Regions from separate parts of the Microbacterium oleivorans genome, predicted to be linked through region 1. Evidence: predicted binding sites of a transcription regulator. Region 1 holds the regulator's gene; the other holds the start of a gene.

The links. The regulator HspR, encoded in region 1, represses chaperone genes until heat shock. The targets are predictions, from matches to a motif close to AAGTTGAGTCNNNNNGACTCAACTT.
Region 2: a site for HspR is predicted at 1,581-1,605, ahead of HW566_RS12295 (Hsp20/alpha crystallin family protein). Genes of this name have one in related genera too.

What each region holds. Positions count from the first base shown of each region.
Region 1 is NZ_CP058316.1:1,527,501-1,530,905, forward strand. It holds gene HW566_RS07310 (glycosyltransferase) at 1-812, opposite strand, end outside; gene HW566_RS07315 (hypothetical protein) at 1,020-1,613, shown strand; gene HW566_RS07320 (heat shock protein transcriptional repressor HspR) at 1,655-2,089, opposite strand; gene HW566_RS07325 (DnaJ C-terminal domain-containing protein) at 2,175-3,179, opposite strand; gene HW566_RS07330 (nucleotide exchange factor GrpE) at 3,189-3,405, opposite strand, start outside.
Region 2 is NZ_CP058316.1:2,593,958-2,597,362, forward strand. It holds gene HW566_RS12285 (FUSC family protein) at 1-35, opposite strand, end outside; gene HW566_RS12290 (L-serine ammonia-lyase) at 125-1,516, shown strand; gene HW566_RS12295 (Hsp20/alpha crystallin family protein) at 1,647-2,072, shown strand; gene HW566_RS12300 (HNH endonuclease signature motif containing protein) at 2,211-3,405, opposite strand, start outside.

The DNA.
Region 1 (3,405 bases):
AGCTGCGCCTCGTCGGTGCGGCCGTAGAAGGTCACCCGGTCGATGATGCCGAGCTGCTGCGCGGCCTGCTCGAGGTTGCGGCGCTGGTCGCCGCCGCCCACGATGTCGAAGTGCACGTCGAGCTCGGGAGCGAGCTTGGCGACGGCGCCGAGGGTGACCTCGACGTGCTTCTCGGTCGTCAGGCGCCCCACGAACAGGATGCGGCGGTGCTCGCGCGGGGTCAGGTCGGGGGTGTAGTTGCGCTTGTCGATGCCGCAGCTGATCGGGATGACACCCGAGATGTCGATGGTGTCCTGCAGGAACTCGGCGGCCTTGCGCGTCGGTGTCGTGACCGCGCGCGACATGTCGAACGTGCGCTTGGCGTCGTCCCAGCAGAGCTTGATGATGATCTTGTCGAGGAACGGCGGCAGGGTGGTGAAGTCGATGACGTTCTCGGCCATCACGTGATTGGTCGCGATGACCGGGATCCCGCGCTTCCTCGCCTCGCGGGTCAGTCCGCGCCCGATGACGATGTGCGACTGGCTGTGCACCACGTCGGGCTTGACCGAGTCGAGCACCCGCCGCGCGTAGTGCTTCGACCGCCAGGGCAGCACGAACCGCAGCCAGTCGTGCGGGTACCACCGCCATCCGGGAAGGCGGTGCACGGTGAGGTCGGCGCCTTCGATGTTCTCGGTGAAGACGCCCGCCCGAGAGTGCTTGACGCTGGGGGTGACGACGTGGACGTCGTGCCCTCGGGCGGCGAGGCCGGCCGACAGCCGCTCGGCGAAGCGGGCGGCCCCGTTGACGTCGGGCGCGAACGTGTCGGCACCCATCACGATGGTCAGGGGTGCGCGCGAGCTGGCGGCGGGAACACCCTCGGTCGTCGTGGATTCGGTCACGGGTCAGGCCCAATCTGTACGGCGGTGCGCCGCCGGCTGGCGCCGACGCGGCGGCCCCGAGCTTACCCGAGCGGTCCATCCCGTTCCTGGAGGCGCCGCGAGGTTGGGGAAACCGGCCTCCGGCATCCCTAGGCTGGGGTCATGGCCCGACTCGATGCCGATGCCGATCCCGCCCGCTGGGTGGCTGTGACCGAATCCTTCGGGTTCTCGGGACGACGCGCCCGCAAGCGCGCCATCGGGATGCTGCTGGGTCAGGCGAACTCCGCCCTGGGCGGGGCGCCCCGTCCCGGCGGCCGGTTCGCCGCCTGGGCGGCGAGTCAGGCGGTCCCGGCGCTCATGCGCCGCGCGGGCGGTCGGGTGCGCGCGTGGATGTGGCGTGCCGACCCCGAACTGCTGGTGGTCCTGGCGCAGCTGCAGGAGGCGACGGCGCAGCTGCGCACCGCGCGGGCGATGATGCCGATGGAGTACGACGACACCGAGGACTTCCGTTCGCCGTACCTGGGCATGGGCGAGAAGCTCGTGATGACGCTGCCGCCCGACCCGCGCACTCCGCCCTTCGTCTCGTACACGTGGGACACCGGCAGCCACATCGTGACCCTCTCGGCCGTCTGCAGCGACCGCGAACGTGTGGGCACCGTGCTCGACGAGCTCGATCACCTCGCCCGGTCGCTCCGCATCGTCGATGACCTCACCGTCGGCGAGGCGGCCACCACGCTCCGCCTCCCGCCGGCCTGATCCGGAGCACACGTCGCTCACGCGCGCCCCGCAGCGCGGGGTCAGGCAGTGGGGGGACGGGTGTAGAGCACGATCTCGGTGGCGCGGCGGACGCGGGCGCCGTGTCGCAGCGTGACGACCGCGCCGGTCGCCCCCGCCGCGAAGACCCGCGCTCCGGGGCGCTGCTGCCGCTCGTCCCGCAACCGCTGATCGAGCTCGCGCACCTCGCGCCGCAGCGACGCGACCTCGTTCTCGAGCTCGAGGATGCGGGTGATGGCCGGCAGGCTGATGCCGTCGGCAGACATCCGAGCGACTTCGCGCAGCTGTCGGATGTGTCGCAGCGAATACCGTCGCGAACCGCCCTGCGTGCGGCCGGGGACCACGAGCCCGAGCCGGTCGTACTGGCGCAGGGTCTGCGCGTGCATGCCGGCGAGTTCGGCGGCAGCGGCGATCGCGAAGATCGGCGCCTCCTCGTCGATGTCGTCGTCGTCGGACATCTGGGCTCACCTCCGGGTGGGTCGATCCTGCCGGCCGGCGGGCGGGGCTCCGTGGACCGGATGCCGCCTGCCGGCCGGTGGGGGGTCAGCTTCGCGCCTTGCCCATGAGGTCGGCGCGGGGGTTCTCCTTGGGCTCGAGCTCGGCGAAGCGCTCGAGCGCGGCCCGGGCGTCTTCGTCGAGGTGTGCGGGGACGGCGACCTGGACCTCGGCGAGCAGGTCGCCGGTGCCCTTGGCGGTGCTGACGCCTCGCCCCTTGACGCGGAGCACCCGGCCCGACGGGGTGCCGGGGGCGACGCGCAGCTTGACGGGGTCGCCACCCAGGGTGGGCACCTCGATCGTCGCGCCGAGGGCCGCCTCGGTGAACGTGATCGGAACCACGACGCGCAGGTTGAGCCCCTCGCGGGTGAACACCGGGTGCGGACGAACCGTCACCGAGACCACGATGTCGCCCGATTCGCCACCGTCGGGCGAGGGACGCCCGCGGCCGCGCAGCCGGATCTTCTGACCGTCCGCCACGCCCGCCGGCACCTTGACCTTGAATGGCTTGCCGTCCTCGCCCTGCAGCGTGACGGTGTCGCCGCGCACGGCGGTGGCGAAGTCGAGCGTCGTGCGCGCGGTCACATCTGCCCCGCGCTGCGGGCCGCCGAAGCCCTGGAACCCCCCGGTCGAGCGACCGAAGCCGCCCGTTCCGAAGCGTCCCGAGCGACCGCTCTGCTGGTTGAACATCGCGAAGATGTCGTCGAAGTCGGCGCCGCGGGCACCGGCGCCGCCACGGGCTCCCTGGTTGAACGCGCTGAACACGTCCTCGAAGCCGCCGGCGCCCTGGCCACCCGCGGTGAAGCGGGCGTTGCCCGCTCCCATCGCCCGGATCTGGTCGTACTCGGCGCGCTGCTCCTTGTCGGAGAGCACGGAGTACGCCTCGCTGATCTCCTTGAACTTCGATTCGGCGACAGGGTCACCCTGCGTCGAGTCGGGGTGGTACGTGCGCGCCAGCTTCCGGTAGGTCTTCTTCAGGTCGCTGTCGGAGACGTCCTTCGTGACGCCCAGCACCTGGTAGAAGTCCTTGTCGAACCAGTCCTGACTGGCCATGGCTGCCTCCTATTCGGCCGGCACGGCGACGACGACCTTCGCCGGACGCAGCTCGATGCTCCCGAGGCGATAGCCGACCTCGACGACCTCGAGGATCGTCGGCTCGGCCGTGCCCGGGGTGGGCGCCTGGAAGATCGCCTCGTGCTGCTGCGGGTCGAACGCGTCGCCCGCGGCGCCGTAGGTCTCGACGCCCAGGCGCGAGACGACGGCGCGCAGCTTGTCGGCG
Region 2 (3,405 bases), 1.1 Mb from region 1:
AGCGAGGCGACGCGGGGGTGGGGAGCGGTGTTCATCGTGGGCGAATGTATGCGTGCGTGCCCGCCGACCACAGGCCCTTGACGCGGCAGGCCCGGTGCGGCAGGTGCTGACGTAGCCTGAGACCGTGAGCGCATACGTTTCGGCGTTCGAGCTGTTCTCCGTCGGCGTAGGACCCTCGAGCTCCCACACGGTCGGACCGCTTCGCGCGGCCCGGGTTTTCGTCGAGCGGCTGCGGGAGGCGCGGGTGCTGCCGTCGGTGGCGCGGGTCGGCTGCGTGCTGTACGGCTCTCTCGGGGCGACCGGCATCGGTCATGGCACCCCTGACGCCGTCGTCGCGGGATGGCAGGGGTACGCACCCGAGACGGTGCCCCCCGGCAACGTGCGCGGAGCGTGGTCGGGGTGGCTCGACGGTGCGGCGCTGTTGCTGGACGGGACGCACCCCGTCGCCTTCTCTCGCGGTGACGTGGTGTTCGAACCTCGCACGCGGCTGCCGCAGCATCCGAACGCGATGAGGATGACGGCGTGGGATGCCGCGGGCGCCGTCGTCTCGGCCGAGACCTTCTACTCGGTGGGCGGCGGCTTCATCCGCCGCGACGGAGACGATGAGGGCGGCCGTGAGCCGACGCGATGGCCCTACCGCTTCACCAGCGCGGCGGAGCTCCTGGAGCTGTGCGACCGTGATGGGCTCTCGATCGCGGGCCTGGCCCGGCGCAACGAGGAGGCGTTGCGTCCCGAGGGGGAGGTCGCGGCGGGGCTCGATGCGATCTGGGCGGCGATGACCGAGTGCGTCGAGGCGGGGCTCCGAGCCGACGGGACGCTTCCCGGGATGCTTCGGGTGCGGCGTCGCGCGGGCGCCATGCGTGCGCAGCTCGAGGCCGCCGAGTCGGCGGGCGGGCGCGAGCTGCCGGGGGAGTGGCTCGGTGCCTTCGCGCTCGCCGTCAACGAGGAGAACGCCTCCGGCGGCCGGGTCGTGACGGCGCCGACGAACGGGGCGGCGGGGATCCTGCCGGCGGTCGCGATGTACTGGTGGCGGTTCGCCGCTGAGTCGCTGCTCGCGCCGGAGGATCTCGACAGGCGACGTGGCATTCGGCGGTTCCTCCTCACGGCGACCGCGCTCGGCTCGCTCTTCAAGGCCAACGCCTCGATCTCGGGCGCCGAGGGCGGTTGTCAGGCCGAGGTGGGGTCGGCTTGTGCGATGGCGGCCGGCGGCCTCACCGCGGTGATGGGCGGCGACAACGCGCAGATCGAGAACGCGGCCGAGATCGCGATGGAGCATCATCTCGGCCTGACCTGCGACCCGGTGGGCGGGTTGGTGCAGATCCCGTGCATCGAACGGAACGCGATCGCAGCGTCGACCGCGGTGACCGCGGCACGGTTGGCTCTGCGCGGTGACGGCACGCATTACGTCTCGCTGGACGCCGTCGTCGAGACGATGCGTCAGACCGGCATCGACATGTCGCACAAGTACAAGGAGACGAGCGAGGGCGGTCTCGCCGTCAACGTCGTGGAGTGCTGATCGGGCGTCCGTTCGCCCTGCGAGAACCATTGGCACTCGCAGGGGCAGAGTGCTAATCTGGACGCAGTTGAGCCGACACGACTCAACTTCGGAAGATCTCAACACAGACACTCAGAGAAGGGAAAGATCGATGGCCACCTATGACCCGTTCCGCGACCTCGACCGCATTGCCTCGAGCCTTTTCGACACGCGCCGCGGCCCGCGCCGGATGCCCATGGACCTCTACCGCGACGGCGACCACTACGTGATGACCGCCGACCTCCCGGGCATCGACCCGGGGTCGGTCGACATCGACGTGGACGGTCAGCTGCTGACGGTCCGCGCCGAGCGCACGCTCGCCAGCGGAGAGGGCGTCACCTGGATCACTCGCGAACGCGAGGCGGCCAGCTTCCTGCGGCAGCTCAACCTCGGCCAGGGCGTCGACACCGATGGCATCGCCGCCACGTACAACAACGGCGTGCTGACCGTGACCATCCCGGTCAGCGAGAAGGCGAAGCCGCGGAAGGTGCAGGTCTCGACCGACGCGCCCGCTCCGGTCGTTCCGATCGAGAACTGACCTCGGCCCGACCGCCTCGGCCCCGCGCCGATATCCGATGGCCGCAGTCCCCGCACGGGGGCTGCGGCCATCGTCGTTCTGGGTCGTCTCGCGCCGGAGGGACATGAGCGGGTGCCGCGTCAGAAGGGCGGCGGCGTGTCAGAAGGGTGGCGGCGGGTCGGGTGGCGCGCCGGTGCCCCGGACGGGCGGCCCGGGTGGGCCGGGTGGTGCGGGTGGTGGTGTGGCGAGTTCTGGTGTGAAGCAGACGGCGGGGATGGGGATGTCTTCTCGGTAGACCCTGCCGTGGGGTGAGGTCCACACGAGCACTCCGCCGCCGGCCTGTTCCACCCGCCAGCTGGTGAATTGCTTCATGGAGTGGTGTCGTTGGCAGAGGTGGGCGAGGTTGTAGATGTGGGTGTGGCCGCCGGTGGCGTGGTCGATGGTGTGGTCGATTTCGCAGCGGATCGCGGCTCTGCGGCAGCCGGGGAACCGGCAGTGCTGGTCGCGGGTCTGCAGCAGCCGCCGCATCGCGGGGAGGGGCCGGTAGGAGTCGGTTTCGACCGGTGTGCGGGTGATCGGGTCGATGAACATCCGGTCCCACGTCGCCGTCTGTGAGGCGAGTTCCCGGACCGTGTCGGCGTCGATGAGTCCGGTGCCGGTCGCTTCGGCGGGGTGTTCGTCGTTTCCGGTGAGGGTGTCTGAGGTGATCACGACCTGCACTTTCGCGCGGATCGCCCCGAGGGCACCACGCCCGTCCACGCCCACCGTCGGGTCGATGACGGGTGCACCGCCGAGGACGAGGTCCGAGAGAACATCCGCGCGAAGCTGATCCATCGTCCGGGCATCAGGGGTAGGGGCAGCGGCACCGGCATCTCGTTCGGCATCTACTCCGAAAGCGGCGCCGGCGCCGTCCACCGCGCCCGCGCCATCCACCGCGACCGCGCCAGCGCCCGCGGCATCCACCGCCACAGCATCCGCCCGGGCGTCCTTCACGGACTGCGCCATCTGCGTCAACCGGTCGTAGATCCCCGCCGCGATCACCATCGGCACCGTCGCCGAAAGGTCGGCCATCCCATCCACCCCCGGCGACAACCGCACGCACCGCCCGGCCGCGGCCTCCCGGTGACGCTCGCTGAACGACCGCGGGTGCATCCGCTCCGCCAGGTTCTGCAACGCCCCGGCCACCCGCGTCGCGATATCGCGTTGACACACGGCCACTGCGGCGGCGTCGAACTCCGGCCGCACCTCCTCCGGCACCACCCGCCCGACCTTCACGACAACGTCCACGTGTTCCCGGGTGACGAGGCGCTGCTCCCAGGCCGCGAACATCGCGGGGTAGTCGTCGACCACCGTC